Regions from separate parts of the Cytobacillus sp. ABV4_503 genome, predicted to be linked through region 1. Evidence: riboswitches for the same ligand, from Rfam matches in the RefSeq annotation. Region 1 holds a riboswitch; each other region holds the start of a gene.
The links. A riboswitch is a leader RNA that binds a small molecule or an ion and turns the genes downstream of it on or off. The one in region 1 is predicted to bind thiamine pyrophosphate.

Region 1 (4,385 bases):
TCTCTTACTGCATCATATAACAGTATGGCTGCTTTTTCAGGTGAATCAGCCTGGCTGATTGCAGAAATAACAGAAACACCGTCAGCCCCTGCCTTAATTATAGGAGGTGTATTTTCAGGAGTAATTCCGCCTATTCCTACAACAGGAATTTGGATATGAGCAGATCTTAATTCTGTCAAAAAAGTAAGTCCCTGAACGGCTTTGGCATCTTCCTTTGTGGATGTGGGATAAATAGGACCTATCCCAAGGTAATCTGCGCCTTGACGGATCGCTGTTTCCGCTTCCTGCATGCTGTGCACTGAGACTCCCAGGATTTTGCTGCCAATTTTCCTGCGGACCGCATCGGCTGGTTCATCGTCCTGGCCTATATGGACACCATCTGCATTTATTTTAAGTGCCAATTCGATATCATCATTTACAATAAAAGGGATACTGCTCTCTTTGCAGATTGCTTGAAGCTTTTTTGCGAGCGATTCCTTTTCTTTGCCATGAAGGCATCCTGCTCCTTTTTCACGGAATTGAAATAACTTAATTCCTCCTTTGATGGCCGATTGAAGGACTTTTTCAGGATCCTGATGGCAATTAGTGCTGCCCATTATAAAGTATACTTTTAATAAGTTTCTCATTGCCTGCGGATTAACGGCCATAAACTTCAGTCTCCTTCTTCCTTCTATTGAACGCCCAGTGATTGGTAGGACCATGACCGCTGCCAATTCCCAAGTCAAATTCAATGGCGGCCTGGATGAATTTTTTCGCTCGATCAACAGCTTCTGGCACAGAAAGACCGTCTGCGAGGCCAGCGGTAATGGCAGCCGAAAAAGTGCAGCCTGTTCCATGTGTATTGGCGGTTTGTATTCTGCTGCTCTTAAATTCCGAAAAACTTTCTCCGTCAAATAGAAGGTCTGCTGCTATGTCCTTTGCTTCGTCATGGCCGCCTTTTATGATGACATTTTTTGCTCCAAGGTGATGCAGCTTTTTTGCTGCTTCTCTTTTATCCTCCAGCGAACGAATCCTTATGTCCGTTAAAACCTCTGCCTCTGGAATATTCGGGGTAATCACCATAGAGAGCGGAATAAGACGCTTCTTCATCGCTAATATCGCTTCATTCTGAAGAAGACTTGCTCCTCCCTTTGCAATCATCACTGGATCTATGACGACATTTTTCCATCCGTATCTCACGATTTCATTGGAAACACTCTCGATTATATCTGCACTAAAAAGCATTCCTGTCTTTACAGCGTCAGGTCTGAGGTCCTCTCCTATCGACTGAATTTGAGCAGACACTGCCTCTGCTGTCATTGGATAAACTCCCTGAACGCCCTTGGTGTTTTGAGCCGTAACAGCAGTCAAAGCAGACATGCCGAAAACACCGAGTTCCTGAAATGTTTTTAAGTCTGCCTGAATGCCCGCGCCGCCGCCGCTATCTGAACCCGCTATGGTTAAAGCTTTATTCACTTTCATTTAAAAGCCTCCTATCCGATCGTTTTTTCAAAAGATCCATATGCTTCAACATCTGCAGCAGAAATGTTATATAAGCTATTCAAAAACTCTGCTTGGAAAGTTCCTGGGCCTTTGCCATCCGATTTTACTGCTGCAATTTCTGCGGCAGATCCATAAACGATCAATGAAGCTGCTGCCGCTTTTACAGGATCCTTTTCAACAGCAGCGAAAGCTCCTATTACAGAAGTAAGAAGACATCCGGCACCTGTTACTTTCGTTAGAAGAGGATGGCCATTGTTAATGGCAAATGTGGATCTTCCATCTGAAACGATATCCTGTTTTCCTGTGATAACAGTGACTGCACCAAGTTCTTTTGCTGCCGACTTAGCAAGCTCAGAAGTGTTCCCTGCTGCTTCAACTGCATCTACGCCCTTAATACTCCATTTCTGTCCTGCTGCGTTGGCAATTTCTGCTGCATTGCCTCTTATGATGGTAATATCTAATTCTTCTAATAGTCTTTTAGCTGTTTCTGTACGATAGGCCGTCGCGCCGACACCAACAGGGTCAAAAATGACCGGCACTCCATGCTGATTTGCTGACTTACCCGCTATGAGCATGCTTTTTACTTCTTTTTCAGTCAGTGTTCCCATATTGAGAACCAATGCGCCAGCTATTTTAGCCATGTCAGCTGCCTCTTCATGTGCATATGCCATCACTGGTGATGCCCCAATAGCCAGAAGGCCATTTGCCGTAAAGTTGGTTACCACCACATTGGTGATATTATGTACCAGAGGATTTGTATCTCTTAGTTTTTCCAATAGGCTGCTAATCTCCTGAATGTTCACATTAATTCCTCCTTTAATTCATAACTAGTCCGCCATCCACAACCAAATTCTGTCCTGTAACCGCCCTTGCCCAGGGAGAAGCGAAGAAGACTATTGCATCAGCCACTTCTGCAGGATCTGTGACTTTTTTTAATGGAGTTGAGTTTTCGATAATTTCAAAGACTTCCTCGGATGTCGAAGCACTGGCGTCTGTCGTTCTTAACAAACCGCCTGATACCATATTCGCAGTAATCCCATATTGGCCCAGCTCATTCGCCATATTCCTGGTGAAGCCTAATAGAGCAGCTTTGCTGGTCGTATAGTCATGGTAGGGTACAACTGGATTCTGGAATAGATTGGTCCCAACCGAGATTATCCTGCCAAACTCCTGTTTTTTCATATCTTCCAGACCAGCCTGGACTGTGTTTAAAGCCCCAAGAATTGCACCTTCGAGCTGGTTTTTGTAATCGTCCCATTTAATTGTTTCTGCATCTTTTTTTGAAATAGGGTCAAATTGAAAGTTCACCAGTGCATTATTGACTATGGTTGTAATGGGGCCTCCAAAGTGTTCCTTCGCCTTTTGAAACATTGATTTCACTTGACCTCTGTCCCGGATATCAGCACGAATGGCAATGGCTTTTTCGCCAATTTCCTTCTGTAGAGCATGTGCTTTTTCCTCGCTATGGAAATAGTTAATGACAACTCTCGCCCCTTCCCTCGCGAATGCTTTTGCTGTTTCTTTGCCCAGCCCTCTGCTGCTGCCTGTAATAATGACAATCTGATCGTTAAGATTCATAGAAAATCCTCCTTATTGATAGCCAATTCATTTGTTTTTGAGAACAAAATAAAAACCAGATCCGAAATTGGACCTGGCTGAATAATCTAAGAGAAAAAACATCGTTCCCCGCAATTACTACTTTCCTACGCTGGTATGATCCAGATCAGGTCCGAAGGGTAAAAAACAGTCCGGTTTCTTTCTCAGCCCGCGAGCATCGGGCACCCCTAGCAGTAAAACTATTAAGTTGGCTGATTTCATCTTAGCCTGAAACGTTAAATCTGTAAAGTCTTGCAATTCTGCCTGTTCCTCTTTAAGGTTTAAATAGAAATACATAACTTGGAGGAATCAAAGAATGGCTGAACACCAATTCCATTTAAAAGCACATTGGCCTGGACTTCGTAATGATGTTGGAGAAATTGAGACTGGAGGGCTGAAAACAAAGGTTTCCATTCCCCCAGAAATGGAAGGTCCCTGAATCGGAACAAATCCGGATGAAATGCTGCTTGGGGCTGCAGCAACTTGTTATATCATTACCCTGGCAGCCATGATGGAACGAAGCAAACTCGAAAAAGAAGACCTTACGATGGAATCAATTGGAATTGTGGATGTAACCAAAGGAGTGATTACGTATAGGAAAATTATTCATCGCCCCCTTATCTTGTTAAAAGCTGATGCGACAGAAAAGGATCATTCACTTGCGCGAAAGCTGGCGCAAAAAGCTGAAGCATCCTGTATGATTTCCAGGGCGATTAAAGGAAATGTGGAAATAGCACTGGAAGAAACCATTCTAATTGCCAAAAGAGCATCCAAATAAACCAAAAACCGGCATGTTAGCCGGTTTTTAATCTTAGAGAGCCCACTTTCGGATTGCTTTTGCAACACCAGCGTCATCATTAGTTCCCGTAACAGCATTGGCTGTTTCTTTCACAATATCCTGGGCATTTCCCATTGCTACTCCCCAGCCAGATTCCTCTATCATGGCAATATCATTTAAGCTGTCTCCCATTGCCATTACATTTTCCATCGAAATGCCAAGAATCTCAGTTACCTTCTGGATACCTCTGGCTTTATTGATGCCCAGAGCATTTACCTCAATATTAGTTAAGCTGGAATTTGTAATTTCCAGGTCCCCTTTTGTTCGAAGCTCTTTATGAATGAGTTCCCTGATCTCATCATCTGATATATCAAATCCAAATTTAAGCCATTCATGGTCATGAATATTTTCTGGCATTTCATTCATCCAAACTTGTTCGCAGCTGGTTGCCCAGAATTTGGTCTTATGTGACTGGGATAAATTCCACATCCATTCCATTACTTTAGAATCAACAGGAGTCCTTGTGATT
Region 2 (4,385 bases), 950 kb from region 1:
ATTATTGGCAGACCTGAAATCAGGAAGTCCGCTTTCCGTCGACATTCCTGCTCCAGTTAATATTACTGTATAATTTGATTCCTGAAGCCATTTCTCAAGCATAGATATCAGCCCCCAATAAGGTTTTGTCACAGGTTAAATTTGATTTCCATTTATTTCTCCCGGTGAAATGTTTATGTCATGTCAGGTATGCGGTAAATACTAGATTATAACTGTTTATGCGAATTATCAAATATAGGAGTGATAGCTATGCCTGAAATAGAAACGAAAGATTATAAGGACGGCTATAAAAAATTTTCTGCCAGGGCCAAACGTTATGCGGAAGACCCTGAAAAAACAAAAGTACTGCTAAGAAAGGCTACACTTAAAGCAGATAAAAATAAATCTTCATTAAGTGATATATGGGAAAAGTTTCAGCTTCTGATCGATTTGGTTAAGGCATGGTCTAAAGGCGATTACCGGCATATTTCAAGAAAATCGGTTATCTTTATTATTGCTTCCGTCCTATACTTTGTTTCCCCTATAGACCTTGTTCCTGACTTTTTAATAGGAATGGGAATTTTAGATGATGCAGCAGTACTTGGTTTTGCCGTTAGCCAAATTACAGGTGAACTTGAAAAATTCAAAATCTGGAAAGAAAGCAGGACGATAGAGATGAAATAATTATTTTCTGTCCATTTTGATATTATTTGCTATAATAATGATGGAAAGTATTTATGCTGTCAAAATTAAATAGCAGGAAATGTAGGGGAACCGGTATGCCGGTTGAGACTTCATCATTAAGATGCTGACCCTTTGAACCTGATCTGGCTCATAGCAGCGTAGGGAACATATTCTTAAACATACTAAATGTTTTTATATGCGCCCTGGTTTATACCGGGGCGTTTTTATTTTTCAGGGCAGACTATCATTAACTTTCCTTATTACATAAAGGTTTTAGGAGGATTATTTATGAAAAAGTGGATTGCGGCTATCTGTTCACTTCTGTTTCTTTCAGGCTGTGCCGGCAATGGAGCGGATAATCAGACTGGAAGCAAAGATGCAGACAGCAAACAAGATTTGAAAAAAGTTACTGTTGTATTGGATTGGACACCCAATACCAATCATACCGGCTTATATGCCGCAAAGGACAAAGGATATTTTAAAGAAGAAGGGCTCGATGTCGAAATTATAATGCCAGGTGAAGCAGGTGCAGATCAATTGACTGCATCAGGCAAGGCTGATTTCGGTGTCAGCTATCAGGAAAGCATCACGGAAGCCCGTGTACAGGGAGTTCCCCTTGTATCAATAGCAGCTGTAATACAGCATAATACTTCCGGTTTTGCATCCCCTGCTGAAAAAAACATTAAATCGCCGAAAGACTTTGAAGGAAAAACTTATGGCGGCTGGGGAGCTCCTGTAGAAAAATCTGTAATAGATTCCCTAATGAAGAAGGAAAACGCCAATGTTGATAATGTCTCAATTGTTAACATGGGAGATGCTGACTTTTTCACAGCTGTTAAAAGAGATATAGACTTCGCATGGATTTATTACGGATGGACAGGTGTAGAAGCAGAACTTCGGGGGGAAAAGATTAATATGGTCTACCTTACCGACTACTCAAAAAAACTGGATTACTACACGCCCGTTCTCGCAACCAGCGAAAAAATGATTGCAGATGACCCGGATACTGTCAAAGCATTTGTAAAAGCAGCATCCAGAGGTTATGAATTTGCAATCGATCAGCCTGGCGAAGCAGCAGATATTTTGTTAAAAAATGCTCCGGACCTTGACAGCGAATTGGTCAAAAAGAGCCAGGAATGGCTATCCCCCCGCTATCAGGATGATGCTCCAAGATGGGGTGAACAAAAGCTTGCAGTCTGGGAAAACTATGCAGACTGGATGCATGATAATGGTCTATTAGATAAAGAATTAGATGCCGGCAAAGCATTTACAAATGACTTCCTGCCGGAATAAGGAGAGTTCAACTATGGCAAACGCACTTGTAAGCATTCAGATCATACCGAAAACAAAAGATGGGGAAAATGTTATACCTTACGTTGATGAAGCAATTAATGTTATTCAGCAATCTGGTGTTAAGCACGAGGTGCATCCCCTAGAAACCACGATGGAAGGCGATTTAGACCATTTATTAAAAATCATAGCCGATATGAACAGAAAAATGATTGAAAAAGGAAGCAGCAATGTAATTTCACAGGTTAAGGTTCTATATCAGCCGGACGGTATTGAAATGAGTGATTTAACGGAGAAATACCGTTCATGATAAATGTATTCAGAAAAGGATGGAGGCCGGCTGCGGTTCTCCTTCTTTTATTCATTCTTTGGGAATTGGCAGTAAATCTGGCAGAAGTTCCTGCATGGCTCCTGCCTCCGCCGACAGATATCGTTCATGAAGCGATTTCGGGCTGGGAGGGCTTCCGCCTTCATCTTCAATCGACAGTCATGCTTTCCCTATTGGGATTTCTCATTGGCGCCGTCATAGGATTACTCACAGCTGTTATTCTGCACTTATTGCCTTTTATAAGGGAGTCGGTTTACCCTCTCCTCATACTTTCACAGAATGTGCCTATAATTGTACTGGCTCCTTTGCTGGTTGTATGGTTTGGTTTCGGGATACTTCCAAAGCTGATTGTCATCACGCTGGTTTGTTTCTTCCCCATTACAGTTGCTGCATTGGACGGCTTTCGCCAAACCCCCGGAGAACTTAGGCATTATATGCTGATGGCAGGTGCCAGCAAAGGTCAGCTTTTTTGGAAGCTGGAGCTTCCCTATTCCCTTCCTTCTTTATTTTCAGGGCTAAAAATCTCCGCAACCTATAGTGTGATGGGTGCTGTAATATCCGAATGGCTCGGAGCTAAAGCAGGAATAGGTGTTTATATGACTTTAGCCTCTTCTTCATTTAGGACGGACCGTGTTTTTGTTGCCATTTTTACCATTATGCTGTTAAGCTTGCTGTTTTTTGGAGGAATATTACTGGCTGAACGTTTGCTGATTAAATGGAAGTCACGGGAGAGTGCCAGGAAATGATACAATTATCAGTTAATCATTTAACCAAAAGTTTTGATTCAAATCAGGTTTTAGACAATTTAAGTTTTCATATAAATGAAGGGGAATTTGTTTCGATTTTAGGCCCTTCAGGGAGCGGCAAGAGCACCCTTTTCAACCTCATTGGCGGGATGCTCCTGCCTGACGAAGGGTCCATAACGCTTGGGAATGTGAAGATCAACGGCAAACGCGGTTCAATAAGCTATATGCCCCAGACACCTTCCCTGATGCCATGGAGAACCATTCTTCAAAACGTTCTGCTTGGCCAGGAGCTAATGGGTAAATCCGATTCGGAAACGGCAAAAAAGATGCTTCAAAAAGCTGGTCTCGGTGACTATGAAAATGCATATCCTCATGAATTATCAGGGGGGATGAAGCAAAGGGCTGCCTTTATCCGGGCATTATTAAGCCCGCAGCCAATCATTTTGCTGGATGAACCTTTTTCTGCTTTAGATGAACTTACCCGCCATGATATGCAAAAATGGCTTCTTGATATTTGGAATGAGCATAAACCCACAATTCTGTTCGTAACTCACAATATTGAAGAAGCCATTTACCTTTCTGACCGAATTTTAGTACTTAGCAGCAAGCCTGCTAAAGTAATAAATGAATATAAAGTACCCTTTAACAGGCCAAGAATGGAGGAACTTTTTCTCAATGAGAATTTCCTTGCCTGCAAAAGAAGCATCCATCATGCGCTGAAAAATCATTAGGAGGCAACAGCATGGATAAGTATATTGATGCCCATATTCATCTTGATAAGTACAGCAATATTGATTTAGAGAAAATGTTTCATGAGCTGCCGTTTCAGCTTTCACTTGTAACAGTTTCAAGCGATTTAGCATCCTGCAAAAGAAATCTTGCTCTTGCAGAAATTTATCCCTTTGTTAAACCTGCCTTTGGTTTTCACCCTGAACAGGTTCTCCCCAGTGATCATGATATTTCAGAGCTTTTCAGCTGGATAAAGGTTCACAGAGAGCAGATGGCTGCTGTTGGCGAGGTTGGCCTCCCATACTATTTAAGGTCTGATGGAAGCAAGCATCATGGCGGATATATTGAACTTCTCGAAGAATTCATTAAGCTCGCTAAAAGGTGGGATAAGCCCATTACCCTCCATGCAATTTATGATGATGCACCGATTGTGTGCAATTTATTGGAAAAGCATTCGATTAAAAAAGCTCATTTTCACTGGTTTAAAGGTAACACCGCAGCCGTAAGCAGGCTGATTGCCAATGGCTATTACATCTCCTTTACTCCAGATATCGTGTACGAAAAAGAAATACAGGACCTTGTACGGGCTTACCCGCTGGATAAATTGATGGCAGAAACAGATGGTCCAT
Region 3 (4,385 bases), 2.0 Mb from region 1:
TGAACAGAACCCGATTGTTAACTACGATGGCTTTATTTGTGGCAATTGGGACACTGGGTTCCCATTTGCTCTGGTTTCCGGCAGGCATAGCAAAGGCCTATCCGGTGCAGCATGCGGTGAATGTATTGGCAGCGGTGACGCTTGGACCCCTGCCTGCAGCAGCTGTGGCATTTATGATTGGCCTGCTTCGTAATTTGCTTGGATTCGGGACGCTGCTTGCGTTTCCAGGAGGCATGATCGGTGCGTTTTTGGCAGGTGTGCTTTATTTGAAGTTCGGCCGGAAAATATGGGCTGCTGTAGGAGAAGTGGTAGGTACCGGCTTAATTGGTGCATTGTTTGCAGTACCTTTTGCAAAGGTTCTCATGGGGAGCTCAGCTGGGGCATTCTTCTTTGTGCCGCCATTCCTGGTCAGCAGCATTGCCGGTGCGTCCATAGGCTGGATGGTTTTGGCAAAGGTTAAAGAGAAGAACTTGGTTCAGAATATGTGATGATTTTGGGCTGGCGAAGCTAGTTGAGTAAGCAGATAAGCGGAGTGCAGCATAGCAATCTGACTTTATGAGCGATTTTTAAGAGTTATGGGCGAAATCCAAAATTTATGAGCGAAAAACGTCAAGTTAGAAAATCGGTAAAAAACAATTAGAATGTTAGAAAACTGCTAGGGGCGCTACGGCTGAGATAAGGAGCTTTTCCTTTGTCCCTTGGAACCTGATCTGGATAATGCCAGCGCAGGGAAGCAGTGAGGACCTCGTTATATATCCTCATGCTTTTTCCCCGGCAGCTTCTGTAATGAATAAGGAGGCTATTTTTTATGACTTTTTCAGAGATTCTGCGCAAAGAAAATGAAGATTTGTTTCAGCTGATATTTGAGCACCCGTTTGTCCAGGGTATCGGGAGAGGGGACGTGCCGAAAGAGGCGCTGGCCCATTACATTAAAGCGGACTTTGAGTATCTGAATGCGTTCATGCATATTTATGGGATTGCCATTTCAAAGTCTGCAGAGCGTAAGGATATTTCTTATTTTAATCAGCAAATAGAATTTGTATTGAACAGCGAAGTACATCCCCACCATAATTTTTGCCAGCAGATTGGGGTGGATTACGAAGCATTGCAGGGCTATCCGCTCCCTCCAACAGCTGATCATTATGTTAAGCATATGATGTATCATGCCCACACAGGCGGCATGGGTGAGATCCTTGCTGCATTATTGCCTTGTCCATGGACTTATTGGGAGATTGGGCTTGAACTCATGAAGCAATATGAGCCAGATGAGAACCATCCGTTTTATCCATGGATCTCTTTTTATGCAAATTTAAGGGTCGAAGCTGTGACCATGAATATGAGGAACCGTTTGGATGAGCTTGCTGATGCGGCATCACCGGAAGAAAGGCAGCGAATGAAGGATGCTTTCCGAAAAAGCTGCCAGCTGGAGCTTGGCTTCTGGGAGATGGCTTATACCTGCGAAGAGTGGCCGGCGGGCAATCCTGCAGCAGTCAGATAAGAAAAACGCCTGCATCTGCTTTATGGCAGTGCAGGCGTTTTTTCAAAATCCCATCTGTAATGAGCGGTAATGGGAGTCTTAAAAGAAGATAGTTTTACTTCTGCTGCAAATGGTGTGGAGTTATGTATAACATATGGAATGCCATCTTTCGTCCGTTTGTCAGATATGATTGCCACATGGTTGAATTTAGGAGAAAGGAAAACCACAATGTCACCCGGCTGCCATTGCTGAAGGTTCTTACCATCTCCTGGATTCAGTTCAGTTGTTAATGACTTTGCGAAGCGGCTAAAGAAGACATTCTGGTTTGGCACCCTTCTAAAATCAATGTTCGGATCAGGCTTGCCCTGCACTCTTGAATACAAGTCCGTATTCTCGGCGATATCCTGATCAATAAGATCCTTTAAGGTTACATCAGCCCCCTGGAATCCCCTCCAAATCACATCTGTACAGACACCTTCGCCATCGGGCGGATAGCCTCCCGCATAGTAGGCACTTTTATATGGCGTGCGCTGGTCTACTTCTTTTCTGGCTGTCAGGACCATATCTAGCGGATCGGCAATGCCGTTTAGATTTGAATCGGCCTGTGAATATTCAGAAGGCACTGCTATTTTCTTTGCAAAAGGACTTTCGAAATGAATGCCGATGGAATCCAGAATAATTCCATTTCGGAAAAAAAGAATGAATAAGAACAGTATTCCGATTATGAAAGCAAACACTTTTTTTATCATAAAAAGTCTCCTCATGTATTTTAATGATTAGACGGCATTATTTTCCAATGAGTTACATGAAGATATGATAAGATTGTTATAAAGATGCATAAAAGAGGGGATATTATGGCTCATCATATAGGGATATCGGGAAGTGTCATTTTGTCTGACAGCAAGCTGTTTCATGAACTTTTTAAACGTCATTTGCCGCATATAGAGATAGGCGAATTTCAAGATGAGGAAGCCTTTCGCTGCTTTATTGAAATGCTGGGTAAAACAAACAAAAGCTTTGGTCTTCATTCGCCTCTTTTCCGGGGGAAAAGCAAATATGATTTGCTGGAAAAGTTCAGTATGAATCCGGAGGAAGCCTGGATTCAGTTTGAGGAGGAAGTGGAAAGGATGTCCCGGCTTAGGGCTGAATACATATTGGTGCACTTCCCTTACTTTAAAAAGGAAACCAGCAGGAATCCGGCAGAGGTCATTGAGGAGGGACTAAAGAAACTTAGTGTTCTCCAGAGGAAATATGGGATTTTGATTGTGTGTGAACCTAAATTGGGATTCAAACAATCGCCAGCAGGAATTCAATATCTTGACCGTTTTTCTGTAGAGACATGGAGGAAATACGGACTCGGACTTTGTGTTGATATCGGGGATTATATATTGGCCGCTGGCGAGAAGGCCATAAAATATATAGAAAAATGGACCGAGTTCGTGAGAGTCGTTCATTTACATAATGTTGAATACCAGGGCGATAAATATATTTGGGTACCTGTGCATCCATCTCATGAGAATGATGGCAGTCATCATAAAATTAAGAAACTGATGGATTTTTTAGCAAAGGAATGTGAGGAAGTATTTTTTGTCATGGAGTACACTCCACACACGAACCCTCCGGAAAAAATGGCAGAAGAAGGTATCAGGTGGGCAATAGAGGTGATTGAAGAAGGATCTGCTAGTTAGGCAGCAGGCCCTCCTAGCAGAATTTTGTGCAGGTTGAAAATGAAAGGTTATCATAGTGAGTATGGGAATAACCATGTATATATGCTATGATATATGTGAAGCTTTTCACAAAAAAGAGGAGGTTAATTAATTCTTATGCTGGGATTAAAACTAAAAACGGCCCTACAGGCTTCCATTCTTTTTACTTTTGGTTTTTGGCTTCTCTTTTTCTTTTCTGAAGGGGGATTGTTTTCCTTCTTCCTGGTTATGGTTTTTTTATACTGCTTTTTCGGAAATGTGATATACGGTGTTCCAGTTTCGCTGCTTTCTGAGTTTCTTACTAGAAATCTAGCAGTTTGGCGGTTTCCGTCTGCTGCATTTATACATACCTTTTTGGCTGCAGTCACTTATTTTATTATGGAAGGGTTTGCTTTCTACGCATTTATTGCTGCGGTGCTTTTCTTTTTAATAGATGAGTGGAGGAAGTGGGACCGCGAGATGCCAGGGGGCAGGAAGGTTACCTTGAATGCAGCAGGTTTCCTTGCCGCTTGCCTCCTGCCGATAGTGTTCTTTTGGATGCTCCAGCAGGCAGATCTGGAAGAAAAAACTCATGACCTTTATCTGATTCCAAAAGGGTATGCTGGTCAGGTGAGAATTGTTCATGAAATAGAGAATGCTCCTGTTCCAGAGACAGAAGGGGAGTACGATGTATTTCGGGTGAATGATAGAGGATATGCCATTACCTCTTTACCGCAAAGTGAAGGGTATATTGACGATTTGTACTATTATGCCGATGAAAAAGGGAAGCGTGAAGCAATACCAGAAAGCTGTATTTCACATGGTGGATCAGGCGGTGTACAGGGAGAAGGATATGAATATTCGTATACCTATTTTTCAGTTGGCTGCGAGAAGGACATGGCTGATCAAGGGTATGTTCCTGGTATTGAGGAGATTCTTTATGAAGAAGGATTGATAAATCAAACGTTTGATTGAAATGGAAAACAGCCTGGAGATTCCAGGCTGTAAATTATTTATCGGGTCATACTGCCGCCAAAGCCCCGCTGGTCGAAGTGTCACTTTAAAGTTGGGATGGCTCTAATAGAATGAACAGTTTCAGGCGTACTTCTGCCGGTGCTTTTAATCGAAATGAAGATGGCATAATCCAATGGGCAAGTGACCTTTGCGAGATAAGAATCGATGTGTTTTCTTAGATTAAGTATAGCTTCTTCATTATTTAGCTG

Region 2: another riboswitch for thiamine pyrophosphate. It lies ahead of ACXAD1_RS06390 (ABC transporter substrate-binding protein); the one in region 1 lies ahead of ACXAD1_RS11065 (3-oxoacyl-ACP reductase).
Region 3: another riboswitch for thiamine pyrophosphate. It lies ahead of tenA (thiaminase II); the one in region 1 lies ahead of ACXAD1_RS11065 (3-oxoacyl-ACP reductase).

Annotation. Positions count from the first base shown of each region.
Region 1 covers NZ_JBSWTH010000001.1:2,195,298-2,199,682, forward strand. Annotated here, with positions in the region: gene thiE (thiamine phosphate synthase) at 1-647, opposite strand, end outside; gene thiD (bifunctional hydroxymethylpyrimidine kinase/phosphomethylpyrimidine kinase) at 637-1,461, opposite strand; gene thiM (hydroxyethylthiazole kinase) at 1,473-2,285, opposite strand; gene ACXAD1_RS11065 (3-oxoacyl-ACP reductase) at 2,299-3,060, opposite strand; TPP riboswitch at 3,166-3,278, opposite strand; partial or broken gene ACXAD1_RS11070 (OsmC family protein) at 3,395-3,856, shown strand; gene ACXAD1_RS11075 (Cof-type HAD-IIB family hydrolase) at 3,890-4,385, opposite strand, start outside.
Region 2 covers NZ_JBSWTH010000001.1:1,244,463-1,248,847, reverse strand. Annotated here, with positions in the region: gene ACXAD1_RS06400 (NAD-dependent deacylase) at 1-102, opposite strand, end outside; gene ACXAD1_RS06395 (YkvA family protein) at 250-663, shown strand; TPP riboswitch at 737-845, shown strand; gene ACXAD1_RS06390 (ABC transporter substrate-binding protein) at 952-1,956, shown strand; gene ACXAD1_RS06385 (thiamine-binding protein) at 1,970-2,263, shown strand; gene ACXAD1_RS06380 (ABC transporter permease) at 2,260-3,027, shown strand; gene ACXAD1_RS06375 (ABC transporter ATP-binding protein) at 3,024-3,758, shown strand; gene ACXAD1_RS06370 (TatD family hydrolase) at 3,770-4,385, shown strand, end outside.
Region 3 covers NZ_JBSWTH010000001.1:154,189-158,573, forward strand. Annotated here, with positions in the region: gene thiW (energy coupling factor transporter S component ThiW) at 1-488, shown strand, start outside; TPP riboswitch at 648-749, shown strand; gene tenA (thiaminase II) at 809-1,498, shown strand; gene ACXAD1_RS00720 (DUF1287 domain-containing protein) at 1,519-2,226, opposite strand; gene ACXAD1_RS00725 (TIM barrel protein) at 2,332-3,165, shown strand; gene ACXAD1_RS00730 (DUF6843 domain-containing protein) at 3,301-4,137, shown strand; gene ACXAD1_RS00735 (MGDG synthase family glycosyltransferase) at 4,218-4,385, opposite strand, start outside.